One region of the Brachybacterium sp. 107 genome, then DNA from elsewhere that is predicted to be linked to it. Evidence: riboswitches for the same ligand, from Rfam matches in the RefSeq annotation. Region 1 holds a riboswitch; the other holds the start of a gene.
The links. A riboswitch is a leader RNA that binds a small molecule or an ion and turns the genes downstream of it on or off. The one in region 1 is predicted to bind FMN.
Positions count from the first base shown of each region.

Region 1 (4,203 bases):
GACGGAGCACAGGCATGAGCGACGCACGACAGGGACGTGGCCGGGACGACCGGTCCGACGATCGACGGGATGACCGGCGCGGGGGTCGACAGGACGATCGGCACGGCGGCCGCCCCCACGCAGGTCGTGACGACAAGGGTCGGGAACGGTCCGGATCGCGCGGGCAGGGCGGCCCGCGCCGCAGCTGGTCCGACTCCCGGCCCTCCGAGCGCAGCCGTCAGTCGACGCCATCGCGCCAGGTGGCCCTCGAAGGACTGCGCCTGGTGCGCGAGGACGACTCGTACGCGAACCTCGTGCTGCCGCGACTGCTGCGCTCCGCCCGGGTCTCCGGCCGCGACGCCGCCTTCACGACCGAGCTGTTCTACGGCTCGCTGCGCGCGCAGGGGCGCCTCGACGCGATCCTCGCGGCCTGCGTCGACCGTCCCCTGGCCGATGTCGACCCGGCGCTCGTGGACGTGCTGCGGCTGGGCGCCTACCAGCTCCTGGACATGACCGTCGCACCCCACGCCGCGACCTCCGAGACGGTGGCGCTGGCCCGCGCGCAGGTGGGCGCCGGCGCTGCGAGCTTCGCCAATGCGGTGCTGCGCCGGGTCGGGGCGAAGAGCCTTCAGGAGTGGATCGACGAGGTCGCCCCGGACCGCGAGAAGGATCCCACCGGGCACCTCGCCGTCGTCCATTCCCACCCGCGCTGGGTGGTGCGCGCCCTGACCGATGCCCTCGCCGGGCACGGCCGTTCACGCGACGAGATCGACGAGCTGCTGGCCGCCCAGAACGCGGCGCCCGCGGTCTCGCTCGTGATGCGGCCCGGCCTCACCGACCTCGACGAGCTCATCGACAACGGGGCGAGCGCCGGCCGCCTCAGCGTCTTCGCCGCGTCCTGGCCGTCGGGGGATCCCGGCGGCATGGATCCGGTCAAGGAGGGACGGGTCGCCGTGCAGGACGAGGGCAGCCAGCTCGCAGCCCTCGCCCTCGCCCTCGGGGCCGATGACCTGGTCCGTGGTGACGACGCCCACTGGCTCGATCTGTGCGCCGGCCCCGGCGGCAAGGCCGCCCTGCTGGGCGGGCTCACCGTGGGGCACGACGCCGATCTGCTGGCCGTCGAGCTCCAGCCCCACCGCACCGAGCTCGTCGACCGGTCCGTGGCGACGCTGCGTGAGGCCGGCTGCGAGATCACGACGCTCACCGCCGACGGCACCACGATCGGCGCCGAGATGCCCGGCCGGTTCTCCCGGGTCCTGGCCGACGTCCCGTGCTCCGGGCTCGGCGCCCTGCGTCGTCGCCCCGAGTCGCGCTGGCGTCGCACCCCCGCCGACATCGGCCAGCTCAGCACTCTGCAGCGCAAGCTGCTGGGATCCGCCCTGGACGCCGCGGCCGACGGGGGAGTGGTCGCCTACGTGACGTGCTCCCCGCACCTCGCCGAGACCCGCCTGGTGGTCGCCGACGTCCTCAAGGGCCGCGACGACGTCGAGGAGCTCGACGCCCGTGATGCCGTGCGCGCCGGGGTGCTCCCCGCCGCGCAGCCCACGCTCGACCTCGGCGAGGGACCTGCCGTGCAGCTGTGGCCGCACGTGCACGGCACCGACGCCATGTACATCTGCCTGCTGCGCAAGAACTCCGCCGACAGCTCCTCCGACAGCTCCGCCCCCGATGTGGAAGGGACTCCGTCCTCATGAATGCCGCGTACTCGACCGATGGCCAGTACATCCACCCCAGCATCCTCAACGCCGACTTCATGGACATCGGCACCGAGCTCGACAAGATCTCCACCGCCGACAGCGTCCACGTCGACATCATGGACAACCACTTCGTCCCGAACCTCACCTTCGGCACGAGCATGGTCGAGCAGATCGTGCGTCGCAGCGCGATCCCCGTGGACGCGCACCTGATGATCGAGGACGCGGACCGCGAGGCCCCGGCCTACGCCGAGGCCGGTGCCTCCTCGGTGACCTTCCATCTCGAGGCCGCGACCGCACCGATCAAGCTCGCCCGGGATCTGCGCCGCAAGAACGTCGAGGTCGGAGTCGCCCTGCGCCCCGCGACGCCGATCGAACCCCTGCTGGACGTCATCGGCGAGTTCGACATGCTGCTGCTCATGACCGTCGAGCCCGGATTCGGGGGGCAGAGCTTCCTGGAGACCATGCTCCCCAAGATCCGTCGGGCGCGCCGCGCGATCAGCGACGCCAACCTCGAGGTGTCGATCCAGGTCGACGGCGGGGTCAGCCGGGAGACCATCGAGCGCTGCGCGGAAGCCGGCGCCAACGTGTTCGTGGCCGGTTCGGCGATCTACCGCGCCCAGGATGCGGCCGACGAGATCTCCGCCCTGCGTGAACTCGCGAGAACTCACACGGCGCACTGAGTCCGGACGCCTCGAGCGGGGCTATCCTGGTCCCGTCACGACCAGTGACGTGCTCCGGGGTCGGTGAAATTCCGAGCCGGCGGTGATAGTCCGCGACCCGCTTCGGCGGTGGAGCCGGTGGAACTCCGGCACCGACAGTACAGCCTGGATGAGAGGCGCACGTCCTGCATGCCCCAGGGCGCTCTTCGCGCGCTCCGGAGCCATGCCGGAACCCTTTTCCCCCGGAGCCACTGCATCCGACGGCGAAAGGACCGACATGGATCTTCTGCAGTGGCTCTTCAACGCGCGAATCGATTTCGCGGGCGGCCAGTTCATACTTCTCCGCGAGGTGCTCGGCAACGTCTTCGGACTGCTCAGCGCGCTCGGCGGCATGCGACGCAAGGTCTGGGCCTGGCCCATCGGCATCGCCGGCAACCTGCTGCTGTTCACCGTGTTCATGGGGACGCTCTTCGGCAACCCCGAGGCGGTGGACCTGCTCGGCCAGGCCGGACGCCAGATCATGTTCATCCTCACCAGCATCTACGGCTGGGTTCGGTGGCGGCAGGCGCAGCACGACGGCGGAACCGCCGTCGAGCCCCGGTGGGCGTCGTGGCGCACCCGACTCCTGCTCGTGGTCGCCCTCGTCGGCGGCACGGCCGCGCTCACCCCGATCTTCCGGGCGCTGGGCTCCTACGAGCCCGTGTGGGCCGACGCCTGGATCTTCATGGGCAGCCTGCTCGCCACCTTCGGCATGGCCAAGGGCTGGGTCGAGTTCTGGCTGATCTGGGTGGCCGTCGACCTCGTGGGCGTCCCGCTGCTCCTGAGCGCGGGCTACTACGCGAGCGCCTTCATGTACGTCTTCTACGGGGCCTTCACCCTGATCGGCTTCTTCGTCTGGTGGCGCGTGCGCAACCGGCAGGACCATCGGGAGCGCGTGTCCGTGGAGACGGCGCACCTGGACCCGACCGTGCGCCGGAACTGACCCTGCTCCCGGTCTGACCCTTCTCGCGGACTGACCCTTCTCCCGAACTGCTCGTGCCCCCGCACTGCCCGAGGACCGGTGGGTGGTCGCCTTCGTCGACCGCCCGCCGGGGCGAGTACCCTGGTGGTGTGAAGGATTTCGAAGCATTGTTCGCCGAGCTGACCGAGAAGGCACGCACCCGCCCCGAGGGCTCCGGCACCGTCCGCGAGCTCGATGCCGGTGTGCATCAGATCGGCAAGAAGATCGTGGAGGAAGCCGCCGAGGTGTGGATGGCCTGCGAGCACGAGACGCAGGAGGATGCCGCGATGGAGATCAGCCAGCTCCTCTACCACCTGCAGGTCATGATGGTCGCCAAGGGCATCAGCCTCGAGGACGTCTACCGGCAGCTCTGAGCCGCCGCACGGCGCTCTGCGCACCCGCCACCCGGCACCGATCACCCGCTCGCCCCGCCCGGCGTCCGCCGACGCCTCACCATCATCACGGGCCGCCGCCGCGGCCGAGGAGGAACCGTGCTGCGCATCGCAGTCCCCAACAAGGGCGCCCTGTCCGAACCTGCCGCCGATCTGCTCGCGGAGGCCGGCTACCGCCGTCGCGGCACGGCCAAGGAGCTCGTGGTCGTCGACCAGGAGAACGACGTCGTGTTCTTCTACCTGCGTCCGCGTGACATCGCGGTCTACGTCGGCTCCGGCACCGTGGACGTCGGGATCACCGGTCAGGACATGCTCCTGGACTCGCGCACGCCCGCCCAGGAGATCCTCCCGCTCGGCTTCGCGCGCTCCACGTTCCGCTTCGCCGCAGCCGCCGGGCTCCACGAGGACGTCACCAGCCTCGCGGGCGCCCGGATCGCCACCAGCTACGAGAACCTCGTCGAGGACTATCTCGCCGA
Region 1 is NZ_JBQSYW010000002.1:347,504-351,706, reverse strand. It holds gene fmt (methionyl-tRNA formyltransferase) at 1-18, shown strand, start outside; gene ACT3UL_RS04075 (RsmB/NOP family class I SAM-dependent RNA methyltransferase) at 15-1,673, shown strand; gene rpe (ribulose-phosphate 3-epimerase) at 1,670-2,356, shown strand; FMN riboswitch at 2,403-2,520, shown strand; gene pnuC (nicotinamide riboside transporter PnuC) at 2,613-3,317, shown strand; gene ACT3UL_RS04060 (phosphoribosyl-ATP diphosphatase) at 3,446-3,709, shown strand; gene hisG (ATP phosphoribosyltransferase) at 3,827-4,203, shown strand, end outside.

Region 2 (4,203 bases), on a different contig from region 1:
CGGCCGGCGTCATCGATCCGTGCCAGGGACTCCTCGAGCTGCGGTCCGCAGTCGCAGCGCAGCGAGCCGAAGACGTCCCCGGTCACGCACTCCGAGTGGATCCGGGTGAGCACGGGATCGGCCGTGGTGAGGTCGCCGCGGGCGAGGACCAGGTGCTCGGCGGTTCCTTCCCGCACGCCGAACGCCCGGAAGGTGCCGTGCGGTGTGGGCAGGGTGATCTCGTCGGTGACCTCGAGGTCCGATGCTTCGGCCGCGCGACGATGCTCGGCCAGGGCCTCGATGGAGACCATCACCAGCTCGTGCTCGTCGGCGAAGTCCCGCAGGGCGGGGCCCCGCATCATGGTGCCGTCGTCATGGATGAGCTCGACGATCATGCCCACCTCGGTCCGGCCGGCGAGCCGGGTGAGGTCGACGGCGGCTTCGGTGTGCCCGCGCCGTTCGAGCACGCCGCCGTCCCGGGCGCGCAGCGGCAGCACGTGCCCGGGACGGATGAGGTCGCCGGGGGCGGCACCCTCCGTGCCGAGCACCTGCAGGGTACGTGCGCGATCCGCGGCGCTGATTCCAGTGGTCACGCCCTGGCTCGCATCGACGCTGATCGTGTACGCGGTGCGCAGGGGGTCGGTGCTGTGCTCCACCATGAGCGGCAGCTCGAGCGCATCGGCGCGGGCAGCGGTCATCGGGGCGCAGAGCAGTCCGCTGGAGTAGCGCACTGCGAAGGCGAGCAGCTCCGGGGTTGCGGCGGAGGCGGCGAGGATCAGATCGCCCTCGTTCTCGCGGTCCTCGTCGTCGACGACCACCACGGGTCGGCCGGCGGCGATCGCGGCGATCGCCTCCTCGATGGGGTCCAGTCGCAGCGTGGTCGTCGGCGCGGTCGTCGAGATGGTCATCAGCGGGCCTCCGTCGCAGGGGTCGCGGTCGGGACGGCGCGCGCGCCGAGCAGCTTCTCGACGTACTTGGCGAGCACGTCGACCTCGAGGTTCACCCGGTCACCGACTCCCTTCGTGCCCAGCGTCGTGCGCGCGAGCGTCTCCGGGATCAGTCCGATGGTCACCTCGTCCGCGTCGATCGCGGCCACGGTCAGGCTGATGCCGTCCACGGCCAGGGAGCCCTTCGCCACGACGTAGCGCGCGATGCCCTGCGGGTCGTCCGCATCGGCACCCGGCAGAGAGATGCGCAGCAGCGTCGTGCCCCCGTCCTGCTCGCGGCTCACGATCTCGCCGACGCCGTCGACGTGGCCCTGGACGATGTGTCCGTCCAGGCGGCCGTCGGCCCGCACGCAGCGTTCGAGGTTGATGCCGTCCCCGACCTGCAGGTCGCCGAGGTTCGTGGCGGCGAGCGTGGTGGAGATGACGTCGGCGCTCCACAGCTCGCCCTCGACGTCCGTGACGGTGAGGCAGCAGCCGTTGACGGCGATCGAGTCGCCCAGGGAGATGCCGTCCAGGACGTAGGGGGAGCGGAGTCGCAGACGGGCCGAGGAGTCGGTCCGTTCGATGGTCTCGACGGTGCCGAGCTCTTCGATGATGCCGGTGAACATGGTGGTCCTTCCGGGTCAGGCGGCGCGGGGCCGCAGGGTGAGGCGGAGGTCGGTACGGCCATCCGATGAGGTCAGAGGAGTGGAGTCGACGAGGTCGAGGTCGAGGCGGTCGGCGAGGGTGGAGATGCCGAGGTCACCGGTCGCGGAGCGGCCGGCACCGAGCAGGGTGGGTGCGAGATGGACGATCAGCTCGTCCACGAGTCCGTCGTGCAGGAACGCCGCGGCCAGCGAGGGGCCGCCCTCGAGCAGCACATGGCGCAGGCCGCGTGCGAAGAGGTCCTCCAGGGCGGCCGACGGGTCCCGGGTGCGCAGGGCGATCGCCTCGCCGGCGCCGTCCGGGGTGGGCAGCGGCGGGAAGACGCCGGTGCCCATGACCGCCCGGACCGGCTGGCGAGGGCGCAGAGAGCCATCGGAGCTGCGCGCGGTGAGGCTCGGCGAGTCGGCGCGAGCGGTGCCGGTCCCGATCAGGACGCTGTCGCAGGTGGTGCGCAGGTCATGGACCTCCTGGCGGGCGGCCTCCCCGGTGATCCACCGGCTGGTGCCGTCGGCCGCCGCGGCTCTCCCGTCGAGGGTGAGGGCGAGCTTCATGGTGACCAGGGGCCGTGCGTGGTGCAGTCCGTGCTCCCAGCCGCGGTTGAGCGCGCCGGCTGCTGCGGCGAGGTCTGCGGGGATGTCGAGATCGACCTCGAGACCGGCCTCGCGCAGCAGCTGGACCCCGCCGGCAGCCACCGGGTTGGGGTCGCGACGGGCGACCACCACGCGGCCGACGCCTGCGTCGATGAGTGCCTGGGCACAGGGGCCGGTGCGGCCGGTGTGCGTGCACGGTTCGAGGGTGACGACGGCGGTCGCTCCGTGGAGCCTGGGGGCAGTGCCGGCCAGGGCGCGGTTCCGGGCGTGGTTCAGGGCGTCGGCCTCGGCGTGGGGCGTGCCGGCGCCGCGGTGGTATCCCTCGGCGAGGACCGTGCCCTCGCGATCCAGCAGCACGCAGCCAACCCGTGGGTTCGGTCCGTAGGCGACGGCGGGGTGCGCCGCGATCTCCAGCGCGCGATGCAGCGCGCTGCGCTCGGCAGGGTTCAGCACGGTCTCTCCTCCGGTCCGCTGCTCGCGGTCCCGGTGGAGGGGAAGGGGTACGGGAACGCCGCCCCACGGGGTGCTCGGTCGCGGCGCACCAGGGTGCGCGGCGAGAGAGCTCTCGAGGACGTCGTTCGCGTGCGCTTCCCATCCGGACTCTGACCGTCGGTCCAGGAGTTCCACCTGGTCAACCGAGGGCCAGAGGCCATCGGGTCGCGGACTATCACCGCCGGCTCGGAATTTCACCGACCCCAGTGCACGCGAGCTCTTCAGCTCGTCGTCCTCCACGGTAGCAGGAGAGCGGTCAGGCGCCGAGGCTCGCGTCGGCGGATGAACTCGACCTCACCAGCCGAGGTCGTGGGGTTCAGCCGTAGGTGTCGCGCGGGCCGCGCCAGGTGACGGTGCGTCGCCCCTTCTTCCAGGTCCGTTCGGCAGCGGCCGGTCCGGTCACCCGCAGTTCGGCGACGACGTGAGAGCCGACATGCTCCTCGATGGTAGTGATCAGGCGGGGGGTGAGCATCCGCAGCTGCGAGGCCCAGGCGGAGGAGGACGCGCTGATCACGAGCACCCCGTCCTCGAGGGAGACGGGGCGGCAGTGCGCGCTGACCTTCTCCCCGACGATGTCGTCCCACTCCTCCAGCACCCGACCGGCGTTCATCCCGGCGTTCCACCCGAGGTTGCCGAGCACCTTGCGCAGCACGGACTCGATTCCCTGGGGATCCCGGGGGTCCGGCCGGGACCCCGAATAGCCTGGTGAGCTGCCCGAACGGTCCCTCACGTCACGAGCCTGGGTCTTCGCCGAGATCGGGAACAGGCCGCGATCCCGGGCGGCCGCTCGGGAGCGGTTCACGGTGCGCCGTGCCAGTTCGAAGGGGTCCGGAGGGGTCGGCAGCTCGGGCGGATCGTAGGCCTCGCCGGGGTCGTCCGCCTCCCCGCGGAGATCGGTCGAAGCCGGTCGACGGCCGGTCACCGTGGACGGCCGGGACGCAGCACCGGCGTGACCCCTCCCGGAATCGGCGCCCCGGGGCAGCTCCTCACGCGCAGTCGGCTCCTGGCGAACCGTCGGCTCCTCGCGCGCAGCTCCGGTCCCGACCTGGGGATCGGGATCGTGCGGAGGCGTCCTCCAGGTCGAGAGGTCATAGGGGTTCGCCAGTCGCTGCCGCACGGGGCTCCCGCCGTCGGACCCGCTGGAGCCCTTCCCCGCCCGGGGCGGCGTCATCACAGACCGCCCTCGCGGGGCACGGCGGATCCCAGGCTCACGTCGACCACATGCATCTCCCCGTCGAGGGAGTCGGGGATGTCGGTGTCGTTGGCTGTCGTCACGAGCACCTGGGAGGCATCGGTGATGATCCGGCCGAGGCGTTCGCGGCGGTGCACGTCGAGCTCGCTGAACACGTCGTCGAGGATCAGGATCGGTTCGCCGTCGCCGAGATCGCCTTCCTCGAGGCGCAGCAGGTCGTAGGAGGCCAGGCGGAGGGCGAGGGCCAGGGACCAGGATTCGCCGTGGCTGGCGTAGCCCTTGGCCGGGAAGTCGTGCAGTCGGATCTCGAGGTCGTCACGGTGGGGGCCGGTGAGGCTGACGCCGCGGTCGATCTCCT
Region 2 is NZ_JBQSYW010000019.1:43,476-47,678, reverse strand. It holds gene ribB (3,4-dihydroxy-2-butanone-4-phosphate synthase) at 1-887, opposite strand, end outside; gene ACT3UL_RS16245 (riboflavin synthase) at 887-1,534, opposite strand; gene ribD (bifunctional diaminohydroxyphosphoribosylaminopyrimidine deaminase/5-amino-6-(5-phosphoribosylamino)uracil reductase RibD) at 1,550-2,614, opposite strand; FMN riboswitch at 2,740-2,869, opposite strand; gene ACT3UL_RS16235 (DUF721 domain-containing protein) at 2,970-3,770, opposite strand; gene recF (DNA replication/repair protein RecF) at 3,824-4,203, opposite strand, start outside.
Region 2: another riboswitch for FMN. It lies ahead of ribD (bifunctional diaminohydroxyphosphoribosylaminopyrimidine deaminase/5-amino-6-(5-phosphoribosylamino)uracil reductase RibD); the one in region 1 lies ahead of pnuC (nicotinamide riboside transporter PnuC).